3 regions of the Micromonospora sp. B11E3 genome follow, and region 3 is predicted to be linked to each of the others. Evidence: riboswitches for the same ligand, from Rfam matches in the RefSeq annotation. Region 3 holds a riboswitch; each other region holds the start of a gene.

Region 1 (9,856 bases), on a different contig from region 3:
GTTGCTCCTCGTCGGCGCAGGAGAGCAGGATCCGGGCGGGCCCGGTGGCCGTCCCGGCCCGGCCGACGGTGGCGAACGCCTCCGAGACGCACCGGGACACCAGGTGCTCCACCTCGATCAGGCCGGCGGTGGCGGCGTGCCGGTCGCCGATGCCGGCGAGCACCGGCCGCAGCAGCCGGTCCCAGGTGGCGACGACCCCCTCGGCCGCCAGGTGACGCGCGATCGCCTCCCCGATCGCGGCCGAGTCCAGCCGTACGGCGGCCCGGGCCAGCCCGCGGGCCGCCGGGCCGGCCCGGCCCACCGGCACGCCCCGGCCACCGCCGGCCCGGCCGCCAACCGGCACCGCCACGGGCGGGGGTGGCACGCTCGGGGCCGGGGGTGGCGCGATCGGGGCGGGCGGCGCGTGGCGGGCCGGGAGCGGCGCGTGGCGGGCCCAGCGGGCCGCCTCGGCGGGAGTGACGCCCTCCGCGGTGAGCCTGCGCATGACCTCCAGGCGCGCGACGTCGGCCGGCGTGTACCGCCGGTGCTGCCCCGGTAGGTGCTGGCTGGGCCCGAGCCCGTAGCGCTGGTGCCAGGTGCGCAGCGTGGTGACCGCGACGCCCAGCCGGCGCGCCGCCGCCCCCGCGCTCAGCGCCTCATCGGCCACCCGGCCGCTCCGACGCGTCGCCCACCGGGGCGTCGGAGCGGGTCGCGCCGGTGCCGGGGGCGTCCGCCGCGGGCGGGGACGGGTGCAGCAGGCGGTCCAGGACCCCGCCCAGCCAGGGCGCGTACGTGTGCGGGTCGGCCGCCAGGTCGGCCGCCAGTTGCACCGGATCGACCCAGCGCAGCTCGGCGACCTCGTCCGGGTCGGGGCGCAGCGCCGTGTCGGCCGGCACGTCCGCCCGCAGCACGTGGTCGTACTCGAACTCGACCCGGCCGGTGGCCGGGTCGTCGGCACGGTAGACGTACACGCCGACGGGGGTGAGGCCGACGGGCCCGGCGCCCAACTCCTCGGCCAGCCGCCGGTTGGCGGCCTCGGCCAGCGACTCGCCGGGACCGGGGTGGCCGCAGCACGAGTTGGCCCAGCGCAACGGGAACCGGGTCTTGACGGCGGCCCGGCGCTGGATCAGCACCCGGCCTGCCGGGTCGACCAGCAGGACGGAGAAGGCGCGGTGCAGCTGGCCGGGTGGCTGGTGGGCGGCGGCCACGGTCGTCTCGCCGTGCGCCCGGCCGGCGTCGTCGACCAGCTCGACGAGGTGCGCCTCGCGCGAGCCGCTCACCGCTCGCCCCCGGTGACGCGGGCGGCGGCCAGCTTGCCGGAGATGAGCACCATCGGCACGCCGACGCCGGGCTGCGTGCCGGAGCCGACGAACACGACGTTGGCCAGGGACCGGTGCAGGTTCGACGGGCGGAACGGGCCGGTCTGGAAAAGGCTGTGCGCGGACGCGAACGGGGTGCCGGCGGCCATTCCCTGCTCGGCCCAGTCCGCCGGCGTGACCGTGTGCCGGACCTCGACGCCGGCGCCGAAGCCGACGTACCCGCGCTCCTCCAGCGTCGCGACGAGCTGGTCGGCGTAGCGGCGGCCCAGGTCGCCGCGCCAGTCGAGCGGGGCGCGGTCGAGGTTCGGTGTCGGGGCGAGTACGTAGTACGTGTGTCGGCCGGCCGGGGCGACCGACGGATCGGTCCGGCTGGGGTTGGTCACCAGTAACGACGGGTCGGTCATCAGTTTCCCCTGGCGGATCACCTCGTCGAACGTGCCCTTCCAGGACCGCCCGAAGTGGATGTTGTGGTGCGCGATCCTCGCATAGCCCTGCCGTGAGCCGACGTGCAGCACGAGGCAGGACGGCGAGTAGGTGAGCCGGCGGCGCCGGGCCGGGGGGAGCAGATCCCGGTAGGCGACGGGCAGGTCGGGGTTCAGCACCACCACGTCGGCCGGGACGAACTCGTCGTCCGCCGTGAGCACTCCGGTCGCCCGGCCGCCGGCGGTCTCGACCCGGGTCACCTCGGTGCCGTACCGGATCCGCACGCCGTGCTTCTCCGCCGCGCCGGCCAGCGCGCGGGAGACCGCGTGGACGCCGCCGCGCGGAAAGTACACCCCGGCCACCGAGTCGAGGTACGCGATGACGGCGTAGATCGCCAGCGCGTCGTGCGGCGCGAGCCCGGCGTACATCGCCTGGAAGGAGAAGATGCGCTGGGTGCGTGGGTCCCGGAAGAACTGGTTGATCTTCGTCTGGAGCCGGCGGAACGCGCCGTTGGCCAGCAGCCGCAGCAGGTTGCCCGTCAGCAGGTCGGTCGGCGCGTCGAGGTTGCGCTCGATGAAGTCGGCCCGCTCCAGCCGCCACAGCTCCCGGGCGTACTCGACGAAGCGCAGGTAGCCGTCGGCCTCCCGGGGCCCGCATACGGCGGCGATCCCGGCCGCCATCCGGGTCGTGTCGGTGACGACGTCCAGCGTGGAGCCGTCCGGGTAGTACGCCCGGTACGCCGGGTCCAGCGGCGTCAGGTCCAGCCAGTCGCCCAGCTCCTCGCCGACCGCGCCGAGCGCCTCGGCGATCAGGTCGGGCATGGTGAGCACGGTGGGCCCGGTGTCGAACTCGTACCCGTCGACGGCGAGTCGCCCGGCCCGGCCGCCCGGCACCGGCTCGCGCTCGACCACCGTCACCTGCCGGCCGGTGCCGGCCAGGTGCAGCGCGCAGGCCAGCCCGCCGAGCCCGGCGCCGACGACGACCACCCGGTCCGTCGGTCCCGTCACGGTCCGCACCTGGCCACCTCCTTCGGAACGCCGCCCACCATGCCCGGCAACCGCCGCGTCGGCCGTGCGGCGAGCGTACCCTAGGGTTATGGGCTGCGTCGATTGATGCGTCGATTCTTGAGGAGTGCCGGTGGAGACCGACCTGGCCGCCGCCTACGACCGCTGCCGCGAGCTGCACCGGCGTCACGGCCGCACCTACTATCTCGCCACCCGCCTGCTCCCCGCCTGGAAACGCCGGCACGTACACGCCCTCTACGGCTTCACCCGGTACGCCGACGAGATCGTCGACCGCATTGAGGACGCGTCGCCGGACGAGCGGGCGGCGAGGCTCGACGGCTGGTCGGCGCGCTTCCTCGCCGGGCTGGACGGCGCGCCCGTCGACGACCCGCTGCTGCCCGCCGTCCTGCACACCATCGCCGTGTTCGACCTGGACCGGGCCGACTTCGCGGCGTTCCTGCGCAGCATGGCGATGGACCTGACGGTCACCTCCTACCGGACGTACGACGACCTGCTCGACTACATGGAGGGCTCGGCCGCCGTCATCGGCACGATGATGCTGCCGATCCTGGGCAGCTCCGACCCGGTCGCCGCCCGCGAACCCGCCCGCCAACTCGGCCTCGCCTTCCAGCTCACCAACTTCGTCCGGGACGTGGCCGAGGACCTGGACCGCGGCCGGACGTACCTGCCGGACGAGGACCTCGCCGCGTTCGGCGTCACCCGCCAGGACCTGCTCGCCGCCGCCGCCGGGCGCCGGAGCACGCCGCGGATCCGGGAACTGATCGCGTACGAGGTGACCCGCGCACAGGCGCACTACGCCGCCGCCGCGCCGGGCATCCCCCTGCTGGCGGCCGGCTCGCAGGCGTGCATGCGGACCGCGTACGCGCTCTACGGCGGCATCCTGGACGAGGTGGCCGCCCAGGGCTACGACGTCTTCGCGCGCCGGGCCCGCGTGCCGGGGCGACGGCGACTGGCCGTGGCGGGACGCGCCCTGCTCGCCCCGCCGGGCACCCCGGTCGCGCTCCCCGGCCCGGGGCGGCGGGAGGGGGGCCTTGTCACCGCGGGGGTCCCGTCCTGACCGTCGCGGGCGGCGGAATCAGAGGCAGGAGTGCAGGGCCTCGACCAGCTCGTCCACCCGGTCGTGGCCGGCCAGCCGCGCGGTGGCGTACGCGAAGGTGTAGCCGCGCGCCGGATCCGCCCAGGCGCTGCTGCCGCCGATCCCGCCCATGCCCCAGCTACCGTCCGGCTCCCACTGCATGCCCAGCGTCCAGCACGCCCGACGGTCCAGCACCACGTCCGGCCCGTCGTACTGGACGCGGGTCGCCTCGCCGACCAACTCGGGGCTGAACAGACGTACCCCGTCCAGCGTGCCGCCGGCGAGCAGGCCGGCGTAGAGGCGGGCCAGCCCGGCGGCCGTGGCGTGCAGGTTGACCGCCGGCACCTCCGCGCCCCGCCACACCGGGCCGTTCAGCACCGCCACGTCGAGGCCGCCGGCCGGGTTGCCCAGCGCCCGCGCCCGCACCGAGCCCGGCTCGCCCAGCGTCCGGGCCGGCCAGCCCGGATCGCCGTACGACAGGTCGGCGCACCGCCGCCGGTCCGCCGGCCCGAGGCCGAAGCCCAGGTCGAGCCGCCACGGCCCGGCGATCTCGTCGGCCAGGAAACGGCCCACCGACCGGCCGTCCACCCGCCGGACCAGCTCGCCCACCAGGTGCCCGTACGTCCAGGCGTGCTCGCCCGCGACGGAACCCGGCTCCCACTCCGGCTCGGCGGCGGCCAGGTCGGCGCAGAGCAGCGCCCAGTCGGCGACCGCGTCGGCCGGGCGGGGCACCGGGAACGCCGGCAGGCCCGCCGTGTGGCTCAGCACCTGGCGCACGGTGGCCGGGGCGCGGAACCCCGGCCAGTGCGCCGCCACCGGGTCGTCCAGGCCGAGCCGGCCCCGGTCGACGAGCGCCAGCAGGCACAGCGCCACCACCGGCTTGCCGACCGAGTACACGTTGACCAGGGTGTCCGGCCGCCAGTCCCGCCCGTCGCCCGGCCGCCCCCGGGAAGGGTCGGCGGTAGCCCCGCCCCGGCTGCCGCCGACGAGGTCGACGACCAGCCGCCCGTCGTACCAGACGGCGAGGGAGGCCCCCGTCTCCCGGCCGGCGGCGAACAGGTCGTGGAAGCAGTCCCGGACCGGGGCGAAGCGTGCGCGCATCCGGCCACCGTAGGGCCTGCCCGCCGGAAACGGGCCCGCCATTTCCGGCCCCGCCAGGGTGGCCGCGACCCGCCCGGTGAGGAATGCTGGCGTGGTGGCGGAGCCGGAAGTGGTGGACGTGGTCGTGGTCGGGCTCGGCGTCGGCGGCGAGGAGGTGGCCGGGCGGCTCGCCGAGGCCGGCCTGAGCGTCGTCGGGGTCGAGCGGGGCCTGGTCGGCGGGGAGTGCCCGTACTGGGGCTGCGTCCCGAGCAAGATGATGATCCGGGCGGCGAACGCGCTCGCCGAGGCCCGCCGGGTCGACGAGTTCGCCGGCACGGCCCAGGTCCAGCCCGACTGGGCGCCGGTGGCGAAGCGGATCCGCGAGGAGGCCACCGACACCTGGGACGACACGGTCGCGGTACGGCGGTTCACCGACAAGGGCGGCCGGTTCGTCCGGGGCGACGGCCGGCTCGACGGCCCCGGCCGGGTACGCGTCGGCGACCAGGTGTTCCAGGCCCGGCACGGGATCGTGCTGGGCACGGGCACCCGTCCCGTCGTCCCGCCGATCGACGGGCTGGCCGACACGCCGTACTGGACGAACCACCAGGCGATCGAGGTCGAGGATCTGCCAGGCTCGCTGCTGGTCCTCGGCGGCGGCGCGATCGGGCTGGAGCTGGCCCAGGCCTTCGCCCGGTTCGGGGTCGCCGTGACGATCGTCGAGGCGATGGACCGGGTGCTCGCCGTCGAGGAGCCCGAGGCGTCCGAGGTGGCCGCCGCCGCGCTGCGCGCCGACGGGGTGCGCATCGAGACCGGCCTGCGGGCCGAACGGGTCGCCCACGACGGGCGGGCGTTCACGCTGTACGGCACGGGCGGCGTCACGATCGTCGCCGACGAGCTGCTGGTGGCGACCGGCCGGCGGGCCGACCTCGACGAGCTGGGCCTGGAGACGATGGGCCTCGACCCGTCCCGGCGCCACCTCGCCGTGGACGACCGGATGCGCGTCGCCGCGGGGATCTGGGCGGTCGGCGACCTGACCGGCGAGGGCCCGTTCACCCACGTCGCCATGTACCAGGCGGCGATCGTGGTCGCCGACGTGCTTGACCACACCCGGCAGGCGCAGCCGGGACCGGAGGCGGGCACCACCCTGAGTGGGACGGCGGGCCCGGCCGGCGTGCCCCGCGCCGACTACCGGGCGCTGCCCCGGGTCACCTTCACCGACCCCGAGGTGGGCGCGGTCGGGCTGACCGAGCGGCAGGCGCGGGAGCGCGGGATCAACGTGCAGGTCGGCCTCAGCCGGCTCGGCTCGTCGGCCCGGGGCTGGATCCACCGCGCCGACGGGCTCATCAAGCTGGTCGCCGACGCCGACCGGGGCGTGCTGGTGGGGGCGACGTCCGTCGGGCCGGCCGGCGGCGAGGTGCTGTCCGCGCTGGTGGTGGCGGTGCACGGGGCCGTCCCGATCGACCAGTTGCGCCACATGATCTACGCGTACCCGACGTTCCACCGCGCGATCGAGGACGCCCTCCGAAACCTGCGGTAGCGCCGTCAGGTCGGGGCGCCGTGCCGGCCCGCTCCAGCCGCGAAGCGGGCCGCGCCCGCCGCCGCGCCGGCCGTGAGCGACTCCACGCCGTACGCCAGCTCGACCGCCAGCGCCTCCGGCTCGGGCAGGCCGGCGCCGGCCAGCACCGCCGCCCGGTCGTTGCGCAGGCAGGTCTGCGGGTGGCGGGCGATCTCGGCGGCCAGCCGCTCGGCCTCCGCCCGGGCCTCGCCCGGCGCGACCAGCCGGTTCACCAACCCCATCCGGTACGTCTCGTCCGCCGGCACCGGCCGGCCGGTGAGGATCAGGTCCAGCGCCCGGCTCTCCCCGATCAGCCTCGGCAGCCGCACCGTGCCGCCGTCGATCAGCGGCACCCCCCAGCGCCGGCAGAACACCCCGAGCACCGCGTCGGACTCGACGACCCGCAGGTCGCACCAGAGCGCCAGCTCCAGCCCGCCGGCCACGGCGTACCCGGAGATCGCGGCGATCACCGGCTTCGACAGGCGCATCCTCGTCGGGCCCATCGGGCCGTCGCCGTCCGGCTCGACGCGGTTGCCCCTCGGGGTGCCGATCGCCTTCAGGTCCGCGCCCGAGCAGAACGTCCCGCCGGCGCCCCAGAGCACGGCAACCGCCGCCGCCGGGTCGGCCTCGAACGCGCGGAACGCGTCGGCCAGCGCCCGCGCGGTCGGGCCGTCGACGGCGTTGCGGGCCGCCGGCCGGTCCAGGATCACGGTGGTCACCGCGCCGGCGCGCTCCACTCGTACGCCCATCCGGACAGCATGCCCGCCCGGGGCGCCGGCGCGCCAGGCCGGAGCCTGCGTGGGCCTCAAGGCTCGTCGCAGCGGGCCTGCTCGTGCCCCCGGCCCTGATCGTGGCGGCGACGGTGGCGGCCTCAGCCCTCGTCGCGGCGGGCGAGGGTGGTGGCCTCAGCCCTCGTCGCGGCGGGCGAGGGTGGTGGCCTCAGCCCTCGTCGCGGCGGGCGAGGGTGGCGCCGAGGGCGGCGGCGACCACGCAGCCGACACCGGCCAGCTGCGGCCAGGCCAGCAGCTCGCCGAGCAGCAGGGTGCCCACCAGCGCGGCGATCGCCGGTTCCAGGCTCAGCAGGACGGCGAAGACCTGCGCCGGCATCCGGCGCAGCGCGGCCAGCTCCGCCGAGTACGGCAGCACCGACGACAGCAGCGCCACCCCGAGCCCGAGGGCGAGGACGCGGGGATCGAGCAGCTCGACGCCGGCCGTGGCCACCCCGAACGGCAGTACGCAGAGCGCGCCGGCCGTCATGCCCAGCGCCAGCCCCCGGGTCCCCGGCACCCGCGTGGCCAGCGCCTTGCCGAGCAGCACGTAGCCGGCCCAGCCGAGGGCGATCAGCCCGCACAGCGCCATCCCCAGGGCGTCCACGCCGACCCCGCCGAGGCCGGCCAGCAGCAGCACCCCGGCCCCGGCCAGCACCGCCCACAGCACGTCGGCGATCCGGCGGCTGCCGAGCAGGGACACCAGCAGCGGGCCGGCGAAGCCGACGGTGACCGCCACGCCGAGGGGTACTCGGTCCAGCGCGGCGTAGAAGGCGAGGTTCATCGCGGCCATCGCCACCCCGAACGCCGCGACCAGACCGGCCGCCCGCCACCCGAGCCGTAGACCCGGCCGGACCACCACCAGCAGCACCAGCGCGCCGAGGCCGAGCCGCAGGGCGGTCGTGCCGCCCGCGCTGGTCGCCCCGAACAGCTGCTTGGCCACCGCCGCGCCGACCTGGGTGGAGAGCATCCCGAGCAGCATCAGCAGCGGCGGCGGTAGGGCGTCGGGGCGGCCGATCGCGGCGGTCAGCCGGGCGGCGGCGGGGGTCGGCAGCGGGCGGGAGGCATGGGCGTACACCCCGTCCACGATGGCCCCGGCGGGCCCCGGCCGCGACAGCATTTCCAGTAGCATCGGCGGCGGCACGATCATGTGAGGTGCCCCACGTGAGTGGGGAGAATCGGGAAGCCGGTGCGAATCCGGCACGGGCCCGCCGCGGTGACCGGGGAGCCACCGTCCACGCGCGCAGAGCGCAGCCACTGGCCGTACGGCTGGGAAGGCGGACGGCCAGGCGTCGATCCGGGAGTCCGAAGACCGGCCTCGCGTCGACCGCCCGCCCGCAGGGGTGGGCCGAGCGCAGCGGGAGCCTGCCGTGGAACTGTACGACGCCATCCACCGTCGCCGTGACGTCCGAGCCCAGTTCACCGGGGAGCCGGTGCCCGAGGAGACCCTGCGTCGCGTCCTCGCCGCCGCCCACGCCGCACCGAGCGTCGGCTACTCGCAGCCGTGGGACTTCATCCTGGTCCGGGACGCCGACACCCGTCGCCGCTTCCACCGCCACGTCCAGGACGAGCGGGAGACCTTCGCCGCCACGCTGGACGCCCCGGCGGCCGAGCGGTTCGCCCGGATCAAGATCGACGGGGTGCTGGAGTCGACCCTGTCGATCGTGGTCACCTACGACGCGGCCCGGGGCGGCCCGGCGGTGCTCGGCCGGCACGCCATCGCCGACGCCGGCCTCTACTCGGTCTGCCTGGCCATCCAGAACCTCTGGCTCGCCGCCACGGCCGAGGGGCTCGGCGTCGGCTGGGTCTCCTTCTACCGCGAGCCGTTCCTCGCCGAGCTGCTGGGCGTACCGGACGGCATCCGGCCGGTCGCGTGGCTCTGCGTCGGGCCGGTCACCCACCTGGAGGCCGTACCCGACCTGGCCCGGCACGGCTGGCGTCAGCCGCGTCCGCTCGCCGCGGCCGTCCACCGGGATCGCTGGCGGTGATCGGCCTCGTGGCGGCGACATGGCGGCATCCGGGTCGGACGGATGCCGCCATGTCGGGGACATGGTGTGTCCGCTCCCGGCGCGGTCGGCGCGAATTGTCGCCGTCGCCCGGTTTGCGACCGCTTCCGCCGGGAAGTCGGACGGCATGCGGGCACTCTTGACGAAACTCGAACAGAACTCGGCGCTGGACCGAGCCGGCGACCGGTTGCAGCGCGGCGTCCAGGCCACCCTCCGACCGCAGCGGGTCCGCGACCTGCTGCACGGGGTGTGGCTTGGGCATCCGTTGCATCCCGCGATGGTGCAGGTGCCGGTGGGCGCCTGGATCAGCGCGGCCGTGCTCGACCTGATGCCGGGGCAGCGCCGGGCGGCCACCGCGCTGGTCGGGCTGGGCACGGTCAGCGCCCTCCCGGCGGCGGTCGCCGGGCTGAACGACTGGGCGGCCCTCGCCCGCGACCAACGCCGGGTCGGCCTGGTGCACGCCGCCGCGAACACCGTAGCCCTCGCCCTGTACGCGGGCTCGCTGGCGGCGCGGCGGCAGGGCCGGCACGGGGCGGGGCGGATGCTGGCGTACCTCGGGCTGACGGCCGCGAGCACGGGCGCGTACATCGGCGGGCACCTGGCGTACAAGCAGGCGGCGCAGGTCAA
Region 2 (9,856 bases), on a different contig from region 3:
CAGCGCCGCCGCCGTCACGTCGGCGCCCGCCGAGGCGTCGCGCGCGCCCGCCACCGTGGCCTCGCCGCCCCCCGCCAGCTCCGCCGGGTGGTCCTCGACGGCGTCGTGCAGCAGCCCCGCGACGATCACGTCCACGTCGCGCACCTGGTAGTGGTGCATCATCCGGATCGCCACCCGCAGCAGGTGGTTCAGGTACGGCTCGCGCACCCGCCGGTCGTCGCGGTGCAGCTCGGCGGCCAGGTCGAGGGCGGCGGTGAGCCGGGACCGCGCGTCGTCGTCGAACGCGCGGATCTCCAGCCGGAACCGCGCCAGCAGGCCGGCCTCGCCGTGGATCTCGGTGATCGCGTGCATCGGCATCGAGGCAAGGTACGGCGGGAAGCTCATGGACCACTTATAGCTGATCTTCACCGTCGGCGGGGCGCGCCGTCGGCCTCGCGACGTGACCCTTGCGGATCACGGAATTCCGGCATCCCGGCCGGGCGGCGGTGCGCGGGGGCAGAATCACCAGATGGACCGGGTGGTGGAGGCGCTGCTGGGGCTGTCGCCGGCCCTGGTCCTGGCGCTGGTCCTCCTGCTGCCGACGCTGGAGGCGTCCACCTTCCTCGGGCTGGTCGTGCCCGGCGAGACGGTCGTGCTGGTGGGCGGGGCCCTCGCGCACGAGGGACGGCTGCCGCTGTGGGCGGTGGTGGTCGCGGCCTTCGCCGGTGCCGTGGCGGGCGACCAGACCGGCTACCTGGTGGGCCGCCGCTACGGCCGCCGGCTGCTGGCCCGCATGCCCCGCCGGCTCGTCCGCTCCGCGGAACTGCGGTGGGTGGGCGCTGGACCTGGTACGCCGCCGGGGCGCCGTCGCGGTGGTGGTCGGCCGGTGGGTGGCGGCGCTGCGCGCGCTCGTACCGGGGATCGCCGGGCTGAGTGGGCTGCACTGGCGCACCTTCACGGTGGCCAACGTCGCCGGCGGCGCGGTCTGGGCGGTCGCCGTGGCGGTGCTCGGCTACCTCGCCGGATCCGCGACGCCCACACGCCCCACCACCCGAACGTCTGGGGGCTGCCCGGCGGGCACTGGGAGCCGGGGGAGACCATCGCCGAGACCGCCGTGCGCGAGCTGCGGGAGGAGACGGGGCTCGCCCCCGAGGCGAGCCTGCGGCCCTTCGCCGTCCAGGAACTGCCGCAGATCGACCGGGTCAAGCACTACTACTGGGGCCGAACCGAGGCCCGGCAGGAGGACGTGGTGCTCGGCGAGGGCGCCGCGATCGTCTTCGTCCCCGCCGACGAGCTGTTCGACGGCCGGCCGTACACCCCGGGCACCCCCGACGTGCTGGCCCGCTTCCTCACCTCCCCGGAGTACGCCGAGGCGCTCGCGGCCGGACGCGCCCGCACGGCCGGCTGACCGGGGCGGTCGGGCGCGCCCGGCCGGCGCGGCGGCGCCGGGCGCGAATCCCGTCCCTCCGGGGTGCGGGTACGACGTCTATCGGGGCGCGTACGTGGTAGTCAGCCCCGACGGACGGACCCCGACCGCGAGGAGAGGCACGATGACCGTCACGGTTCCCAGCGTGATCGTCCGCTACTTCGAGCTGAGCGGCAAAACCGACACGGACGCCTTCGTCGCCCTTTTCACCGACGACGCGATCGTGGCCGACGAGGACCGGATCCACGAGGGCTCGGCGGCGATCCGGGCCTGGCGCGAACGGCAGGTGGCCGAGTTCGACCACAAGGCCGTGCCGGAGGCGATCGAGGAGGAGGCGGGCGGCAACCTGCTGGTCACCGCGATGGTCTCGGGCACCTTTCCTGGCAGCCCGGTCCGCCTGCGCCACCGCTTCACGCTGCGCGACGGCCTGATCGGCGCCCTGGACATCCGGCCGTAGCCGCGACGCCCGGATCTTCGCCGCCACCCCGGCCCGCGGCTCGCCCTCGGCGTCCGGCGCGTCGGGGCGACGGGTCAGCGCTCGGCCAGGGGCAGGATCGTCCGGCTTCGGCCGGGACGCGGGTACGCCTCGGCCGCGGCGGCCAGCCGGGCGGCGTGGTCGCGTTGCCGCTGCCAGTGGCCGTAGAGGGCGCCGCGCTGGGAGAGGCGGTCGACCTCGCTGATCGTCTCCGGCGCCACGTCGCCGGGGGGCGCGTCCCGCCACGGGGTGCCCGGCAGCGGCATGAAGGTGTGCGCGTGGATGCGGGCGCCGAGGTCGGCGAGCTCGCGGGCGAGCCGCAGCGACGCGTCGACGTCGGCCCGGTCCTCGCCCGGCATCCCGAAGATCATGTCGACGTTGATCCGGAAGCCCTCCTCGACGCCGAGGCGGACGGCGCGTTCCACCTCGTCGACGCCGTGTCCCCGCTTCGCCGCGTCGAGGATGCGGTCGGAGCCGGACTGGGCGCCCACGATGATGTTGTTGTTGGCGCAGTACTTCTTCACCACCCGCAGCGCCTCCCGCGAGACGTGCTCGGGCCGGATCTCGCTGGGGAACGAGCCGAAGAACACCCGCCCGTCGGGGCCGATCCCCTCCCGGCACGACGCGAGGAGTTCCTCCACCGCGTCCAGGTTCGGCTCGTCGTCCTGGCTGCCGTACGACAGCGCGGTGGGGGTGATGAACCGGACGTCCCGCAGTCCGCGCCGGCGCATGGCGTCGACGTGCCAGCGGACGTTCTCGACGCTGCGGTGCCGGAACTTCGCCGAGAACATGAACGGCGTCTGGCAGAAGCGGCAGGAGAAGACGCAGCCGCGGGTGATCTCGAGGGCGTTGAACCGGTCCCACCTCAGCGAGAAGCCACGGAACTCGTCGAGCGGTCGCCGCTGCGGGCGCCCGGTCCGCACGACCGCCCCGGTGTCGTCGCGGTAGGCGAGGCCGGGGACGCCGGTCGGGTCGCCGACGGCGTCCACCAGGCGCAGCAGGGTGGTCTCGCCCTCCCCGACCGCGGCGACGTCCCAGCCGGCGTCCAGGGTCTGCACCGGCTCGGCGGTCGCGTGCACGCCGCCGGCGACGTGCGTCACGTTCGGCGCGTCGACCAGGGCGCGGACCTGGGCCAGCTCGCCCGCCATCGCCTCGGCGTCCGGCGAGTAGAACGACCACAGCACCAGCACTCGCGTCGCCGAGCCCGCCGCCGCCCGGACGTGCGCCGCGGTCGCCTCCGGGGTCTCGCCGAAGCGCACCTCGTACCGCGTCGCGGTCTGGTGCTGCTCCAGCGCCCCGAGCAGCACGTGCAGGCCGTACGTCACCGCCTTGCGGTACCGCAGCACCAGCACCAGGTCCACCGTCGTCATGGTCACATCGTGCCAGCCGGCCCGCCGGCCACCGGCGGGGGCCGATCGGGCCCCGGCCGGGCCGCCCGGCGCGCCGACGGGCACCATGGGTGGCGGCGCGACCAGGGGAGGAGGCGGCGATGCCGCGGTGGAGCTGGTTCCGGGAGGCCGCCGGCCGGGTACGGCGGGGCTGGCGCCCGGTGGTGGAGGCGACCCTGGCCGCCACGGTCGCCTGGGTGCTGGCCACCCGGCTGCTCGGGCACCCGCAGCCGTTCTTCGCCCCGGCCGCCGCGCTGATCGTCCTCGGTCAGGCCCGGGGCCAGCGGACGCGGCGGGCGGTGGAGGTGGTGCTCGGCGTCGCCGCCGGCGTGCTCGTCGCCGACGTGGTGGTGCAGGCCCTCGGACCGCACACCAGCTGGACGGTCTTCACGGTCATCCTGCTCACCGTCGCGCTGGCGGTGGCCGTCGGCGCGAGCGGCGTGTCCGTGGTGCAGGCCGCCGTCTCCGCCCTGTACCTGGTGGTGGTCGCCCCGCCCACGGAGTCGCTGGTCCCGTTCCGGTTCGTCGACGCGCTGGTCGGCGGCGGGGTCGCCCTCGTCGCCAGCCAGCTCCTCGACGCCCGGCGTCCCCTCGCCCCGCTCGTCGCCGAGTTCCGGCAGACCTTCGAGGACCTGGCGGGGCTGCTGTGCGAGGTCGCCGACGCGCTCGACGCCCGCGACGAGACGGCCGCCCTGGCCGCCCTCCACCGGGCCCGGGGCATGGACGCCGCCGTCGAGCGGCTGCGCGGCGGCGTGCTCGCCGCCGGCGAGGCGCTGACCCTGCACGTACGCCGCCGCCGGGACCTGGGCCGGCTGCGCTCGGTGGACCCGTCGATCGGCCAGATCGACTACGCGGTGCGCAACGTGCGGGTGCTCGCCCGGGCCGGGGTGACCCTGACCCGGCTGCCCAGCCCGGCCCCGGCGGAGCTGGGCGCGGCGGTCCGGTCGCTGGCCGCCGCGGTGCACGCCGCCGGTGAGGCGTTCGCCGCCGACCTCGACGGCCGGGACGCCGCCGCCGACGAGCACGCCGCCCGCGCCGAGGACGCCGCGCTGGAGGCGGTCCGGCTCGCCGGCCGGCTGTTCACCTCCGGTCAGACGCTCCCGGTGGCGATGATCGTCGGGCAGCTCCGGGCCACCGCCATCGACCTGCTGCGCGGGCTCGCGCCCGGCGACGACGCGGCCGTCCTCGGCCGGGTCGACGAGGCGCTCGGCCTGCCCGCCGTCTGAGCCGGTCGAGTTCCGGAGACAGCGGCCCGAACGGGAACCTGGGCACGGAGGGCTCAGCCGGCGGCGAGCCAGTCGAGCGCCTGACGCCGGATCGGCTCGGGCACCTCGTGCCCGCCGTCGAACTCGGCGTACGTCACGTCGTGGCCGAGGCCGCGCAGCCGGGGCACCAGCCGGCGGCTGCACACGTCCACCGGCAGCACCGGGTCGTCGGTGCCGTGGGAGAGGAACAGCCGGGGCCGACCGTGGCTGACCAGGGGCGCGGCGAAACCGGGGGAGAAGGCCAGCACCGCGTCGGCCAGGTCGCCGTTGGTCAGGCCCAGCGAGAGGGCGTACGAGGCGCCGTCGGAGAAGCCGCCGAACGCCACCCGGGCGACGCGGTAGTTGCTGAACGCGTCGGCGAGCAGCGCGTCGATCCGGCGTACGTCGGTGCCGAACCCCTCGGCGATCACGTCCCACGTCGACGCGGTCGCCTTCGGCGCGACCAGCAGCAGGTGGTGCGCGTCGGCCAGCGGCAGCAGCAGGTCCAGCCCCTGCCGCGCCGACCCGCCCGCCCCGTGCAGCAGCAGCACCAGCCGGTACGGCCGGTCGTCGGCGCGCTCGGCCGGGGCGTACAGCAGGGCCGCGGGCTCGCCGCCGGGGCCCGGCACGGTCACCAGGCCGCGCCGGGCACGGGTGACCGGCGGGCCCGGGCGGGCCGTCAGCCGCCCGTGCCGGTGGTCCTGCGCCGGTTCCCGGTGCGCCGGGGCGGGCTCGGTCACTGGCTCTCCCCGCTCTCCAGGTCGCGCGTCGCCGGTCGACGTCGGTTACCCGCAGGAGAGGCCGATAACCGCCAGGCCGCCGTTCGGGGCGGTCTGGTGGTGGCGCTCTCAGGTGTGCGATCGTCGGCGGGGCCGCGGGCGGGCGGCGAAGGACGGGGAGAGGAAGAAGGAACCGCGTGAACAGTTCCACCGACGTCACCGATCCGGTGGCGGCCCCAGCTGTCGCCCGGCCGGTGCTGGCGGCGCGCAACGCCGTGGCCGTCGTGTTCGCCCTCAACGGCCTCGCCTCCGCCGCCTGGTTCTCCCGGGTGCCGGCGGTCAAGGAGGCGCTGGAGCTCAGCGCGGGGCGGCTCGGCCTGCTGTTGCTGGCGGCGTCCGTCGGGGCGCTGGTGGCGATGCCGACGTCCGGCCTGATCACCCAGCGGTTCGGGGCGGCCCGCACGGTGGCGTACAGCACGGCGCTGCTCACGCTGGCGCTGGCCGTCATCGGGCTGTCCGCCGGTCTCGCCGGCTGGCTGCCCGGGGTCGCGGTCGGCCTGTTCGCCCTCGGCTACGGCTCCGGCACCTGCGACGTGGCGATGAACATCGAGGCGACGGGGGTCGAGCGGCGGCTCGGCCGGACGATCATGCCCCGGTTCCACGCGGCCTGGAGCCTCGGCTCGGTGGCCGGCGCCGGCCTCGGCGCGGGGGCCGCCCGGCTCGGGTTCCCGCTCGCCGCGCACCTGGCGGTGCTCGCGGCGGTGGTGCTGGTCGGGACGCTGCTCGCGGTCCGCGCGTTCCTGGCCGCCGCGCCGGCCCCGTCGACGGACGACGCGAAGCCGGGAGCGGACGCCGCCGCCCGGCGCCGCGCCCAGCTGGCGGCCTGGCGGGAGCCGCGCACCCTGCTCATCGGCCTGCTGGTGCTGGTGGCGGCGTTCACCGAGGGCACCGCCAACGACTGGGTCGCGGTGGCCTTCGTCGAGGGGTACGACCTGAGCGAGGCGGCCGGCGCGGCCGTGTACGGGGTGTTCGTGGCGGGCATGACCCTCGGCCGCACCGCCGGCACGGTGGCGCTGGACCGGTGGGGGCGGGTGCCGGTGCTGCTCGCCACCATCTCGGTCGCCGGGGCCGGCGCGGCCCTCGCGGTGCTCGCCGGGTCCGGGCTCGTGGCGATCGTCGGCGTGGCCCTGTGGGGCATCGGCGCGTCGCTCGGCTTCCCGGTGGGCCTGAGCGCCGCCGCCGACGACGAGGAGCGGGCGCCCGCCCGGGTCAGCGTCGTCGCGGTGCTCGGCTACACCGCGTTCCTCGGCGGGCCGCCCCTGCTCGGCTTCCTCGGGGACCACGTGGGCACCCTGCGGGCCCTGCTCGTGGTGCCGCTGGTGCTGCTGCCCACCCTCGCCCTGGTGCCGGCCACCCGCCCGCTGAAGCGCTGAACGCTCGCCGCCGGACGGCGGCCGCCCGGGCCCACGGTCAGCGTCTTCTCATCCGGCTCGCAGCCGGTTGCCAGCCGGCGGTGCTGCACTGGGGGAGACGCCCAGGAAAGGGGTCGGACATGGGCTGGTTCAGCCGGCGTCGGCGCGCCGCCGACGGGACGCCGACGAAGCTCGACCGCGAGGCGAACGCCGACGACCTCGCCGCCCTGGAGGCGTTCGTGCGGACCCGCCGGGGCGTGGAGTTCTATCTGGAGCCCGAGACCACGGCGACCGACACCACGGTGATGGCGATCGCCTACGACGGCGAGTGGATCCGCCGCCGGACGGGCTCGCCCCGGGCGGCGGCGCGGATCGCCCAGCGGTACGCCGTCCCGTTGTACGAGGCGGCGCGCACCGGGTACCCGGAGCGGATGCGGGCCTGGAACCGTGCCCACCCCGAGCGCCGCCTGCGCTGAGCCGGCGGGCCCCGGGACCTCGCGGGCGACTCGGCTCCGAAGGCGTCCCTTGGGGCAGGTGGGGGCGCGTCCCCGACCGGCCGGACGGGGTCGCCGCGCGGGCCGGCCGTGGGACGCGCCGTTGACCGGCGGCGCGCGGGTGTGGCAGCATTCGCGGCCTGACGGCAGTGAAGGAAGCCGGTGCGATTCCGGCGCGGTCCCGCCACTGTCACCGGGGAGCGATCCCCCCTCGTGAGTCACGGCCGTGTGTCTGCGGTTGGAAGGCCGGGGGTGAGCGTCGATCCGGGAGCCAGGACACTTCGGCCGTCGGGACGACCCCAGGGCGTGGACACCCGAGGAGGACCCGATGACGCACGCCGACGACCACCGTCTGCGCCGGTCAGCGCGTGGCAGCATGCCCGCGGCCGGCCGCCGACCCGCGCCGCCGCCCGGCCGCGCCCGGCCCGTCGTCCGCCGCTGACGTCCGTATCCCGCACGCCGAGGTCCGTGCCTCGGGACCGCCGACGTCCGCGCCCCCGCCCCGCCGGGTCCTCGCCCGCCCGGCCGGTCGGCCCCCGCTGACCCGGCACCCGGTCCGCCGTACCCGCTGAAGCCGCGCCCATCCCCTGCCCGCCGACGGCCGCTCGCCGCCGGGGGCGTCACTCTCCGGAGCCGTTCGTGCGCATCCTGCTGCTGTCCACCGCCGACACCGACCTGCTCGCCGCCCGCGCCAGCGGCGCCGACTACCGCCTGGCCAACCCGGCCCGGGTCGCGGCCGACGCCGTGTCCGCGCTGCTCGACGGCGTCGACCTCGCCGTCGTACGGCTGCTCGGCGGCCGGCAGGCGTGGCCGGACGGCCTGGCCGCGGTGCTCGCCTCCGGCGTGCCGACCGTGGTTCTCGGCGGCGAGGCGGTGCCGGACGCGGAGCTGATGGCGGTGTCCACCGTGCCCTCCGGGGTGGCCACCCAGGCGCTGACGTACCTGGTCGAGGGCGGGCCGGACAACCTGGCCCAGCTCGCGCGGTTCCTCTCCGACACGGTGCTGCTCACCGGCGAGGGGTTCGCCCCGCCCGCGCCCACCCCCGCGTACGGCGTCCACGGCGACCGCGAGCCGGCGCCCGGCCGCCCCACCGTCGGGATCGTCTTCTACCGGGCGCACACCCTCGCGGGGAACACCGCGTTCGTCGACGCCCTCGCCGACGCGGTCGACGCGGCCGGCGGCAACCCGCTGCCCGTCTACTGTGGCTCGCTGCGCGGCCTCGCCCCGGGCGACGGGCCCCTCGAACTGTTCGCCCGCTGCGACGCGCTCGTCGTCACCGTCCTCGCCGCCGGCGGGACGGTCCCCGCGGACGCCTCCAACGGCGGCGACCCCGACGCGTGGGACGTCGGCGCGCTCGCCGCCCTCGACGTCCCGGTGCTCCAGGCGCTCTGCCTGACCAGCACCCGCGACCAGTGGGCGGCCAGCGACGCCGGCCTGTCCCCGTTGGACGCCGCGATGCAGGTCGCCATCCCCGAGTTCGACGGCCGGATCGTCACCGTGCCGTTCTCGTTCAAGCGCATCGACGCCGACGGGCTGTCGGTCTACGAGCCCGACCCGGAGCGGGCCGCCCGCGTCGCCGGCATCGCCGTGCGCCAGGCCCGGCTGCGGCACGTCCCGAACGCCGACAAGCGCCTCGCGGTGGTGCTCAGCTCGTACCCGACGAAGCACTCCCGGGTCGGCAACGCCGTCGGCCTGGACACCCCCGCCTCGGCGGTGCGCCTGTTCGCCGCGCTCGCCGACGCGGGCTACGACCTGGGGGAGCAGCCGCCGCCCGGCGACGGGGACGCACTCATCCACGCCCTGATCGCCGCCGGCGGGCACGACATCGAGTGGCTCACCCCGGAGCAGCTCGCCGGCGCCGAGGCCCGGGTGCCGGGGGAGACGTACCGGAGGTGGTTCGACCGGCTCCCCACCGGGCTGCGGGAGGCGGTGCTCGCGCACTGGGGCGAGCCGCCGGGCGAGCTGTACGTCGACGGCGGCGACGTCGTCCTCGCCGGGCTGCGCTTCGGCAACGTGGTGCTGATGATCCAGCCGCCGCGCGGCTTCGGCGAGAACCCGATCGCCATCTACCACGACCCCGACCTGCCGCCGAGCCACCACTACCTGGCCGCGTACCGGTGGCTGGCCGCGCCCGTGGAAGAGGGCGGGTTCGGCGCGGACGCCGTGGTGCACCTGGGCAAGCACGGCACCCTGGAGTGGCTGCCCGGCAAGGGGCTCGGGCTGGCCGCCGACTGCGCCCCCGACGCCGTCCTCGGGGACCTGCCGCTGGTGTACCCGTTCATCGTCAACGACCCCGGCGAGGGCACCCAGGCGAAGCGCCGCGCCCACGCCGTCGTCGTCGACCACCTCGTCCCGCCGATGGCCCGCGCCGACACGTACGGCGACCTGGCCAAGCTCGAACAGCTCCTCGACGAGTACGCCACGGTGCAGGCGCTCGACCCGGCCAAGGTGCCGGTCGTCCGGGCGCAGATCTGGGACCTCGTGCGCGCCGCCGAGCTGCACCACGACCTGCACACCGAGGACATGCCGGCCGCCGACGACTTCGACGACTTCGTGCTGCACCTCGACGGGTACCTGTGCGAGGTCAAGGACGTGCAGATCCGCGACGGGCTGCACGTCCTCGGCGGCGCGCCCGCCGGCGAGGCCCGGGTCAACCTGGTCCTCGCCGTGCTGCGCGCCCCCCAGGTGTGGCGCGGGGCGCGGGCGCTGCCCGGCCTGC
Region 3 (9,856 bases):
GGCCTCGCCGGGCGAGAGCACCAGATCGTGCTCGCCGAGGACGAGCCGCAGCCGGCCGTTGAGGACGTACAGCCACTCGTACCCCTCGTGGGTCCGGGGGTCGGGCTCGGTCCGTCGGCTACCGGCCTGGATCACGAGCTTGTACGCCTGGATGCCGCCGGCCCGACGCGTCAGGGGCAGCATGGTCATGCCGTGGCGGGTGATCGGGCGCAGGTGGATGCGCGGGTCGCCGGTGGGTGGGGCGCCGACGAGCTCGTCGAGCGTGACGCCGTGGGCTCGGGCCAGGGGAAGCAGCAGTTCGAGCGTCGGGCGGCGGGCGCCGGACTCCAGCCGGGACAGGGTGCTCACCGAGATGCCGGTCGCCTCCGACAGGTCGGCCAGCGTGGTGTCGCGCTGGCGGCGCAGGGCGCGTAGCCGCGGCCCCACCGCGCCGAGGGTCTGGTCGAGGTCCTGGTCCATGGCCCTCAGTTTGCCAGAACGGCAACAAGGCTTGCAGCCCTCGTCCGCAGCTCCGCATGGTTGTCGTGGAGGTGGTCACGGTGACCGATCAGCTGAGGGACGGCTACGACGTGGTGGTGGTCGGCGGTGGCGCCGCGGGGTTGAGCGGGGCGTTGACGCTGGCCCGGGCACGGCGGTCCGTGGTGGTGATCGACGGGGGCGCTCCGCGCAATGCCCCCGCTACCGGGGTGCACGGGCTGCTGGCCCGCGAGGGGATCCGGCCGGCGGAACTGCTGGAGCGCGGCCGGGCGGAGGTCCGCGGCTACGGCGGCCACGTGGTGCCCGGCGAGGTCGACGGCGCGCGCCGCCAGGACGACGGGTTCGCGGTGGGGCTGGCCGACGGCCGGACGGTCCGTGCGCGCCGGCTGCTGGTGGCCACCGGGCTGGTGGACGCGCTGCCGGACATTCCGGGAGTGCGCGAACGCTGGGGCCGGGATGTGCTGCACTGCCCGTACTGTCACGGCTGGGAGGTCCGCGACCGGGCCATCGGCGTGCTGGCCAGTGGGCCCCTGGCGGTGCACCAGGCGCTGCTGTTCCGGCAGTGGAGCCCCGACGTCACGCTCTTCGCCCACACCATGGCGCGGCCCGGCGGAGAGGAGGCGGAGCAGTTGGCCGCCCGCGGCGTCACCGTCGTGGCCGGGGAGGTGGCGTCCCTGGAGGTCGCCGAGGACCGGCTCGTCGGCGTACGGCTGCGCGACGGCACGGTCGTCAGCCGCGAGGCGGTGGCGGTCTCGACTCGGATGGTGGCGCGGGCCGGCTTCCTGGCGGCGCTCGGACTGCGGCCGGTGGAACATCCGCTCGGCGTGGGGGAGCACGTCCCGGCGGACCCGACCGGCCGTACGGAGGTGCCCGGGGTGTGGGTCGCGGGCAACGTCGCGGACCTGGCCGCCCAGGTCGGTGCGGCAGCGGCCGGCGGCGCCGTCGCGGCAGCGGCGATCAACGCCGACCTGATCGCCGAGGAGACCCGCCAGGCGGTCGCCGCCCAACGGGGGTCGTTCTCCGGGTGGTCGGAGGCGCGCGTCAGCGAACTGGTGACGGGCGACCGGCGCCACGGCCTGTGAGACCCGGGGCGGGAGTCGCCGCGGGTGCGTGACGCCTGCGGGCGCCGCGCCGGCCGGGGTGATCGGCAAGCATAGGGAAACGCCCGATTCCCGGTCGACCGCCGCGACCTAGCCTCGGGTCATGACCACACACCTGTTCGCACTGGAGCGGTACGACTGCTCGCCCGACGCGGACGGGTCGAGGCCGGCGTTCGGCACCCCGGACTGCCGGCTGGTCGCCGTCGTCCAGCTACCCACCGACGACGTGGTGATCGCGCTGGTCGAGGGCCCCGACGCCGACGTGGTGGCCGCCGCCGCCGAGGCCGCGGCCTGGCGGGTCGACCGCCTCATTCCGGCCCGGTGGATCCACCCACCCCGGACCGGGCCCCACGAACTCGAAGCTCCCGCGACGCCCGAGCGCCGGCAGCCGACCCCACGACAGGACCCCCATGATGACGTACCTCGGAACGGGCCGGCGTCGCGGCGGCCGCGCTCTCGCCACCCTCGCCGCCGTGGCGGCCGCGACCGCGCTCGCCGGCTGCGGAGCGATCGGCCTCGGCGGGGGCGGGGACACCCCGGCGGCCGGCGGCGGCCAGGGCGTGACGGCCACCTCCGCGCCGACCGACGACCCGCTGCCCACGGAGCCGGCGGAGGAGGAACCGTCGACCCCCGCGACGCCGGACGCGTGCGCGCTGGTGTCCAAGCAGGAGGCGGAGAAGCTGGCCGGCACCAGGCTGGAGGACCCGGTGGCGGTCCGGGAGAGCTGCACCTACACCGGGCCGGTCACCGGCCCGACCGCGCAGGTGGAGGTGTTCGTCGGCGACGGTGCGAAGAAGATCTACGACATCGACCGTGATCTCGGGCACGAGTTCACCCCGATCGCCGGGGCCGGCGACGAGGCGTACGCCGAGGACGGCGCGGTCTTCGTCAACAAGGGCGGGGTGTGGGTGTCCATCCGGCTGGTCCGTACGGACGACCCGGCCACGTACCGCAAGCGCCTCGCGGATCTGGCCCGTACGGTGGCCGGCCGGCTCTGAGTTCCCTGGCCTCCGACCGGGGGCGGACGGCGGCTCGGCCGGCAGGCCGGCGCCGACCGGCGTCGCCGGCCGCGCGCAGGCCGTCGCCCGGGCCCGCGACGCCGGCCTGCACCGCCCGGCGTGACCGCACGACCAGGGGATGGCCGCGCCGGGTGACGCTGGGTCGCCTCACGCGGCCCAGGCGGCGTCCCGGCTCACCCGCTGGTAGTGGCGGGCCAGTTCCGCGTCGATCCGCTCAGCCCTGGTCTCGGTCAGGGTCACGTGGGGAGCCTGCGGGGCACGGGTGATGAGCATCCGGTGTCGTAGGCCCTGCGGCGGGTGCGAGGCGAACAGCGACGTCTGCTCGCGGATGGGTCAGTCGGGCCGCCAGCCGGTAGGTGCGCCGGTCGATCCAGGACCAGCCGAATTCCGGCGCCTGCCGGGCACGGTCGTAGGCGTCGAGGTTCCACTCGCAGGCCGCGCACCAGGGCACCGCCTCGCGTACCGACACCGTCGTCTCACCACAGCGAGGGCAGGGCCCCGTTCCGGCCGCCAGCATGATCAACGTCGCCGATCCTCCCGGCATCCGGCGGCGACGGGTACCGGCCGATCGGCCGAACCCGACGCGCGCACGCCTGGCGTGCCGGCCACGGGGAACGGTATGCTGCCCGGCGATGAACACCTCTATCAGTAGATTGGGGGTCCGATCCGCGCAAGGTGAGTGCTGATGCACTCCACTGCGGACGGATGTTCCCGCCTCTCCTTCTGGCTGCGCGTGCGCGAGTTCGCCGTGCCGCCATCCATGATCAAGACTGCGACCGCCCGCCGTGCTGCGGGGGGACTGGGCGGGGGCGTGCGCCGCCGCGCGCGTCGACGTCGACGTAAGCCTGCGCTCCCTGACCCGGGCCCACGGCCGGGAACTCGCCGCCCGGGTCCGGGCCGATCTCCGGCACCTGGCGCCGGACCTGCTGCGCTGGCACATGCCGAGGATCGCCCCGGACGGCTCTTCCTGGACGAGTTGTCCACCGCGCCGCCGGCCGTCCAGGCCGCCCTGCTGCGCCTTGTGCTCGAACGGCGGGTCGGCGCCCTGCGGCTACCGGCCGGGGTCCGGATCGTGGCCGCCGCCAATCCGCGCTCCTCGGCGGCCGACGGCTGGGAGTTGAGCGCGCCGCTGGCCAACCGCTTCGTCCACCTGCAGTGGAGCCACGACCACGAGGTGGTGGTGCGGGGCCTGGGCGGGACCTGGCCCACGGCGTCGCTGCCACGGCTCGACCTGGGGCGGCTGGCCGAGGCCGTGACGTTCGCCCGCCGCGCGGTGTGCGGGCTGCTCACCGCCCGCCCCAAGCTCGTGCACCAGCTGCCGAACAACGAGGCCCGCCGGGGCGGCCCCTGGCCGTCGCCGCGTACCTGGGAGATGACGCTGCGCCTGATCGCCTTCGCCACCGCGGCCGGCGCCTCCCGGGACGTGTTGTCGATGCTGGTCCGGGGCACGGTGGGTGACGGCCCGGGCCTGGAACTGCTGGCCGGCCTGGACCGGATGGACCTTCCGGACCCGGAGGTGCTGCTGGCCGACCCGGCGGCGGCCGACCTGCCGGAGCGGGGCGACCTGCGCCAGGCGGTGCTCGACGGCGTGGTGGAGGCGGTCCGGCAACGCCCGGAGAAGGCGCGCTGGGACGCTGCGCGAGTGGGTGGTGTTCCGCCGTAGCGGCCGGATGGGTCACCGGCTACAGTGGGGCCGCCGTGGTGTACGGGAAGCCGGTGCGATGCCGGCGCGGCCCTCGCCACTGTGATCGGGAAGTCCGCGGCCCTCGTCCTTTCGAGGTCACTGGGCGCCACGCGCCTGGGAAGGCCGGCCACGGACGCACCTCCCGTCAGCCAGGAGACCGGCCACGGCACTGCGTTGCCCCGTCCACGAGGTGCTGGAAGGCGGTCCCGATGCGCGTACGCGCCGTGCGGTCCACCCTGTCCCGGCGCGTTGCCGCGCCACTGTCCATCGTGCTCGTCCTGCTCGGCGGCTGCGCCGCGGACGACGAACCCACCGCCGCCGCGTCGGCGTCCCCGGTGACGCTGACCAACTGCGGCTCGCCGGTCACCGTCGCCGCGCCCCCGCAGCGGGCGGTGAGCCTGAACCAGCCCGCCACCGAGATCCTGCTGGCACTCGGCCTGGCCGACCGGATGGCTGGCACCGCGTACCTCGACGACGCGATCCTGCCCGAGCACGCCGCCGCGTACGCGTCGGTGCCGGTGCTGTCGGAGAGGTACCCGTCGCGGGAGGCCCTGCTCGACGCGGAACCGGACTTCGTCTACGCCTCGTTCCAGAGCGCCTTCGGCGACGAGGGCGTCGGCGACCGCGCCGAACTCGCGCGGCTCGGCGTCGGCACGTACGTCTCACCGGCCGGTTGCGCGAAGCAGCACCGGCCGGCGACGTCGACCGTCGACGACGTGTTCGCCGAGATCCGGGACGTCGCCGCCGTCTTCGGGGTGCCGGAACGGGCGGAGAAGCTCATCGCCGACCAGCGGGCCCACATCGCCGCAGCCGCCGCCCGGCTCGGCGGCGCGCGGGAGGTGTCGGTGCTCTGGTGGGACGCCGGCACCGACGCGCCGAGCGTGGGCGCCTGCTGCGGCAGCCCCAACATGATCATGTCGGCGGTGGGGGTCCGCAACGCCTTCGGCGACCTCTCCGGCAGTTGGGCCGACACCAGTTGGGAGACCGCCATCGAGCGTGACCCCGACGTGATCGTGCTCGTCGACGCCACCTGGGACCCGGCCGCCGCGAAGAAGGCCTTCCTGGCCCGACACCCCACACTGAAGAACCTGCCCGCGGTCGCCGGGCAGCGGTTCGTCGTCATCCCGTTCTCGTCCACCTCGGCCGGAGTGCGGGTGGTGCGGGGTGTGGAGGCGCTGGCCGAGGGGGTAGCGGCGCTACCCGGAGCGGGCAGCTGAGCGCCGTGGTGGCCCGTACGGCCGCACCCGGCCACACCGTCGAGGCCACGGGCGTTGCCGCGGCCGCCCGGTCTCGCCGGTTCGACACGGGGCTGCTGGTCACGCTGCTCGCGGCCCTGATCGTGTCGATCGGTGTCACCGTCACGCTCGGCCCGGCGGACATCTCGGTGACGACGGTGTGGGCGGTGCTGGCCGACCGCCTCGGTCTCGCCGACGCCGACGTGCCGCTGCTACGCGAGCACATCGTCTGGCAGCTGCGCCTGCCGCGGGTGCTCGGCGCGGCCGTACTCGGGGGAGGGCTGGCCGCGGTCGGCGCGGTGATGCAGACCGTCACCCGCAATCCCCTCGCCGACCCGTACCTGCTCGGGGTCTCCTCCGGGGCGTCGCTCGGCGCGGTCGCGGTCCTCGTCGTCGGCCTCGGGGGTGGGGTCGCCGCCCTCACCGGAGGCGCGTTCGCCGGCGCGCTCGCGGCGTTCGCCGTCGTGGTCGCGGTCTCCGGCCGGCGAGCCGCGCTCGCGCCGACCAGGGTGGTGCTGGCCGGGGTCGCCGTCGCGCAGCTCTGCGCGGCGGCCACCTCGTTCGTCATCGTCTGGGTCGCCGACCCGCACGCCACCCAGAGCATCACCTTCTGGCTCTCCGGCTCGCTGGCCCGCGTCGACTGGACCGCCCTGGCCTGGGCCGCACCCGTCCTGGCCGCCGTGCTCATCCTGCTGGCGGCCCACGCCCGCGCCCTCAACGCCTTCGCCTTCGGCGAGGACGCCGCGGCGAGCCTCGGCGTCCCGGTCACCCGGGCGCGGTGGCTGCTGCTGGTCGCCACCGCGCTGCTCACCGCGGCGCTGGTCGCCATCAGCGGTGCGGTCGGCTTCGTCGGGCTGATCCTGCCGCACGCCGCCCGGTTCCTCACCGGAGCCGACCATCGCCGGCTGCTGCCCGTCGTTGTCCTCGGCGGCGCGATCTTCCTCGTCTGGGTGGACACGGCCGCGCGGACCCTGTTCGCGCCCCGGGAACTGCCGGTCGGCGTGCTGACCGCGCTGCTCGGCGTGCCCGCCTTCGTCGTGCTGCTCAACCGCCAGCGGGTGGGCGGCTGATGCTCACCGTCACCGGCGTCTCCCTGTCGGTCGCGGCCCGACGGATCCTCGACGACGTCACCTGCGCCGTGCCGGCCGGCAGCCTCGTCGGGCTGCTCGGCCCCAACGGCTGCGGCAAGACCACCCTGCTACGCGTCGTCGCCCGCCTCGCCGCACCCGACGCCGGGCAGGTGATCGTGGACGGCGACGACGTCGCCACCCTGCCCCGAGCCACCCTCGCCCGCCGCGCCGCACTGCTCGCCCAGCACGCCGACACCGACCTCGATCTCACCGTCACCGAGGTGGTGCTGCTCGGGCGTATCCCGCACCGCCGCTCGCGGTGGTCGGACAGCGCAGCCGACCGTGCCGTCGCCGCCGACGCGCTGGCCCGGGTCGACCTCCACGGCTACGCCGACCGCCGCTGGCACACCCTCTCCGGCGGCGAACGGCAGCGGGTGCAGTTGGCCCGCGCGCTGGCCCAGCAACCGCGCCTGCTGCTGCTCGACGAGCCCACCAACCACCTCGACATCCGCCATCAGCTGCACCTGCTGCACCTGGTCCGCCGCGCCGGAATCACCACCCTCGCCGCGCTGCACGACATCAACCTCGCCGCCATGTTCTGCGACACGGTGGTCGTCCTCGCCGCGGGGCGGGTCGTCGCCGCCGGCGCCCCCGCCGACGTCCTCACCCCCGAACTGTTGGCCGACGTCTACGGCGTGCACGCCGACGTCGCGACACACCCGGTCACCGGGCGGCCCACCGTCACCTACCACCCGCCCGCGTCGTGACCCGGCACGTGCTGCTGGTGGCGCGTGCCGTCACCCACACCGCGGGCCACGACGCCGTGCACCGCCTCGCCGCCGACGTCGCCGCGGCAGTCGACGCACGCGTGTCGGCGTGCTTCCTCGACGGCGCCGCGCCGGCGCTGCACGACGCGCTCGACGCCGCCGTCGCGGACGGAGCCGGCGAGGTGCTGCTGGTCCCGACGCATTTGCCGCCCGACCGCTACCTCGACACCTGGATCCGCCGCGCCCACCACCACTGGTCCGCCCGGTACGACCGCCCGCCGCCGGTGTCGGTCACCGCGCCCCTGGCCGCGCAGCCCGCGCTGCGCACCGCGATCGCCGAGGCCATCGCCGGCCCGCGCCAGCGGCTGCCCGCCACGGCCGGCCCGTTCCGCAGCGCCGCCTGGTCGACCGTCCCCCGGCACCGCTGCCACGTCCTGATCTGCCGCGGACCCCGCTGCACCGCCTACGGGGCGAACGAGGTCGCCGAGGCCCTCACGCACCAACTCGCCCGTCGCGGCCTGGGCGACGACGACGTACTGGTCACCGCCACCGGTTGCCTGTTCCCCTGCAACCTCGGCCCCCTCGTCGTCGTGCACCCGGACGACACCTGGTACACCCACGTCGACGCGGAGCTCGCCATCCGTATCGCCGACGAGCACCTACGACAGGGGCGGCCTGTCAACGGCCAACGACCGAGGAGCAGCGCATGACGGAGGCGGACGGCTGCCTGGTGACCGTGTGCCGGGACTGCTGCTGCGGCAGCGCCCGCAAGCATCCGGAGGTGGGTCACGACGCTCAGCTGCGGCACCTGCGCGACATGCTGCCGGCCCCGCACCGCGTCCGGGTCAGCACCTGCCTCGATCTGTGTGCGCAGTCCAACGTACTCGTCGTTCACCCCAGCCGGGCGGCGCGCCGCGCCGGGGCGCGGCCGGTCTGGTTCGGTCTGGTCCTCGATGACGCGATCATCGAGGACATCGTCGAGTGGGTCAGCGCCGGCGGGCCCGGCGTCGCACCGTTGCCCGCCGTGCTGGAGTTGTCCGTGGTCAGTCCGGGAATCCACGCGCCGGTCGACGGTGCGCGGTATCAGAACGGATAGGCGTAGACGGCCTTCGACGCAGGAGCCGGCTGGGTTACCGCGCGGTGGGCACCCGTCCCGCCCCGTCCACGAACGGCACGTCGGCGATGCGGGCCCAGGCGGTCGTCTGCCCGCCCCGGCTGGGCGGGGCAGACGGCCAGGCACGTCGGCTCAGAGCGTCGGGGCGGGCACGGGCGTCCACTGGCGGCACACGTCGCCGGCGCACGTACGCAGGGTCGCGAGCCGGCTGGCCAGCGCCTGCCGCGGGCGAACGAGCCGGTGTCGTTGGCGATCGGCAGCAGCGAGCGGCCGCCTGTGGAGGCGCCGACCGTGGAGACCTGCGACGGCGGGGACGTCGCGGCGCGGCGGGTCGCGTCCCGGAGAAAAGTGGCCGACGAGTGGGCGCGACTGTCGCAGAAACCGGTTACATTGCTCGGATCGGTGCCAGACGACACCACCTGGAGGTGCCCCGGTGACCAACGGCAGCGAGTCGCGGCCGGCCGATGCCAGATCAGACTGGGAGGCGCGCATCGCGCTGCGCAGCGACGAGGCGGGCACGACACCGGCCGATGCCAGATCAGACTGGGAGGCGCGCATCGCGCTGCGCAGCGACGAGGCGGGCACGACAGCGGTCACCCCGGTCCTCGACCCGCCCGCCGGCCTGGAGGCGCTCGCCGGCGTCGGCCACGTACGACTGTCCTGGTCGCCCGTGCCCGACGCCGTCGGCTACCTGGTGCACCGCGCTCCGCTGCGCGACGGCGTCCCCCACGGCGAGTTCGCGCCGGTCGACCACCTCGGCGGTGACGTGCTGTCGGTGCCCGACACCTGGTACGTCGACACCACCGGCGAGCCGGGTCGGCCGTACGCGTACGCGGTCGCCTCGGTCGGCGAGGTCACCGTGACGGGGCCGCTCGGCGCGCCGGTGACCTGCACGGCGCTGCCCGCCAGCGGCACCGCGCCGACCGTCGTGCTGCACGTCGACGCCGCCGCCGAGGGGGGCCCGCTGCACCGTCCGTGGCAGCCGATGATCGGCAGCGAACGGCTGTCCCAGCTGCTGTGCACCGACACCTCGGGCGGGCGGGAGATCGGCGTCGAGCTGCTGGCCGCGCTGCGCCGGATCCACGACGAGATCGGCGTGCGGACCGTGCGGGCGCACTCGATCCTGCACGACGACCTGGCCGTCTACCGCGAGGTGGACGGCGAGCCGGTCATCGACTTCACCGGCGTCGACCGGGTGTACGACCTGCTGCTCTCCACCGGGCTGCGGCCGGTCGTGGAGATCGGCTTCATGCCCCGCGACCTGGCCCGCGACCCGGAGCGCACGGTCTTCGAATACCGCGGTGTCATCTCCCCGCCGAAGGACTGGGAGCGCTGGGCGGAGCTGGTCCGGGCCCTCGTCGCGCACCTGCTGGAGCGCTACGGCGAGGAG

The links. Region 3 has a riboswitch for cobalamin ahead of ABGB16_RS31320 (ABC transporter substrate-binding protein). Riboswitches for the same ligand answer to the same signal wherever they lie in the genome.
Region 1: another riboswitch for cobalamin. It lies ahead of bluB (5,6-dimethylbenzimidazole synthase); the one in region 3 lies ahead of ABGB16_RS31320 (ABC transporter substrate-binding protein).
Region 2: another riboswitch for cobalamin. It lies ahead of cobN (cobaltochelatase subunit CobN); the one in region 3 lies ahead of ABGB16_RS31320 (ABC transporter substrate-binding protein).

Annotation. Positions count from the first base shown of each region.
Region 1 covers NZ_JBDPMC010000045.1:24,845-34,700, forward strand. Annotated here, with positions in the region: gene ABGB16_RS21375 (MerR family transcriptional regulator) at 1-646, opposite strand, end outside; gene idi (isopentenyl-diphosphate Delta-isomerase) at 636-1,259, opposite strand; gene crtI (phytoene desaturase family protein) at 1,256-2,737, opposite strand; gene ABGB16_RS21390 (phytoene/squalene synthase family protein) at 2,859-3,803, shown strand; gene ABGB16_RS21395 (serine hydrolase domain-containing protein) at 3,822-4,922, opposite strand; gene ABGB16_RS21400 (NAD(P)/FAD-dependent oxidoreductase) at 5,017-6,438, shown strand; gene ABGB16_RS21405 (crotonase/enoyl-CoA hydratase family protein) at 6,444-7,205, opposite strand; gene ABGB16_RS21410 (EamA family transporter) at 7,396-8,343, opposite strand; cobalamin riboswitch at 8,360-8,559, shown strand; gene bluB (5,6-dimethylbenzimidazole synthase) at 8,594-9,211, shown strand; gene ABGB16_RS21420 (Rieske 2Fe-2S domain-containing protein) at 9,357-9,856, shown strand, end outside.
Region 2 covers NZ_JBDPMC010000035.1:18,059-27,914, forward strand. Annotated here, with positions in the region: gene ABGB16_RS18635 (HD domain-containing protein) at 1-384, opposite strand, end outside; gene ABGB16_RS18640 (NUDIX domain-containing protein) at 509-1,387, shown strand; gene ABGB16_RS18645 (nuclear transport factor 2 family protein) at 1,530-1,862, shown strand; gene ABGB16_RS18650 (TIGR04013 family B12-binding domain/radical SAM domain-containing protein) at 1,937-3,250, opposite strand; gene ABGB16_RS18655 (FUSC family protein) at 3,370-4,494, shown strand; gene ABGB16_RS18660 (phospholipase) at 4,548-5,252, opposite strand; gene ABGB16_RS18665 (MFS transporter) at 5,429-6,664, shown strand; gene ABGB16_RS18670 (hypothetical protein) at 6,784-7,119, shown strand; cobalamin riboswitch at 7,290-7,419, shown strand; gene cobN (cobaltochelatase subunit CobN) at 7,777-9,856, shown strand, end outside.
Region 3 covers NZ_JBDPMC010000116.1:5,354-15,209, reverse strand. Annotated here, with positions in the region: gene ABGB16_RS31350 (XRE family transcriptional regulator) at 1-459, opposite strand, end outside; gene ABGB16_RS31345 (NAD(P)/FAD-dependent oxidoreductase) at 540-1,559, shown strand; gene ABGB16_RS31340 (hypothetical protein) at 1,668-1,889, opposite strand; gene ABGB16_RS31335 (hypothetical protein) at 1,988-2,575, shown strand; partial or broken gene ABGB16_RS31330 (hypothetical protein) at 3,282-3,558, shown strand; partial or broken gene ABGB16_RS31325 (AAA family ATPase) at 3,558-4,235, shown strand; cobalamin riboswitch at 4,279-4,461, shown strand; gene ABGB16_RS31320 (ABC transporter substrate-binding protein) at 4,490-5,497, shown strand; gene ABGB16_RS31315 (iron chelate uptake ABC transporter family permease subunit) at 5,503-6,585, shown strand; gene ABGB16_RS31310 (ABC transporter ATP-binding protein) at 6,585-7,352, shown strand; gene ABGB16_RS31305 ((2Fe-2S) ferredoxin domain-containing protein) at 7,349-8,062, shown strand; gene ABGB16_RS31300 (hypothetical protein) at 8,083-8,448, shown strand; gene ABGB16_RS31295 (xylan 1,4-beta-xylosidase) at 8,900-9,856, shown strand, end outside.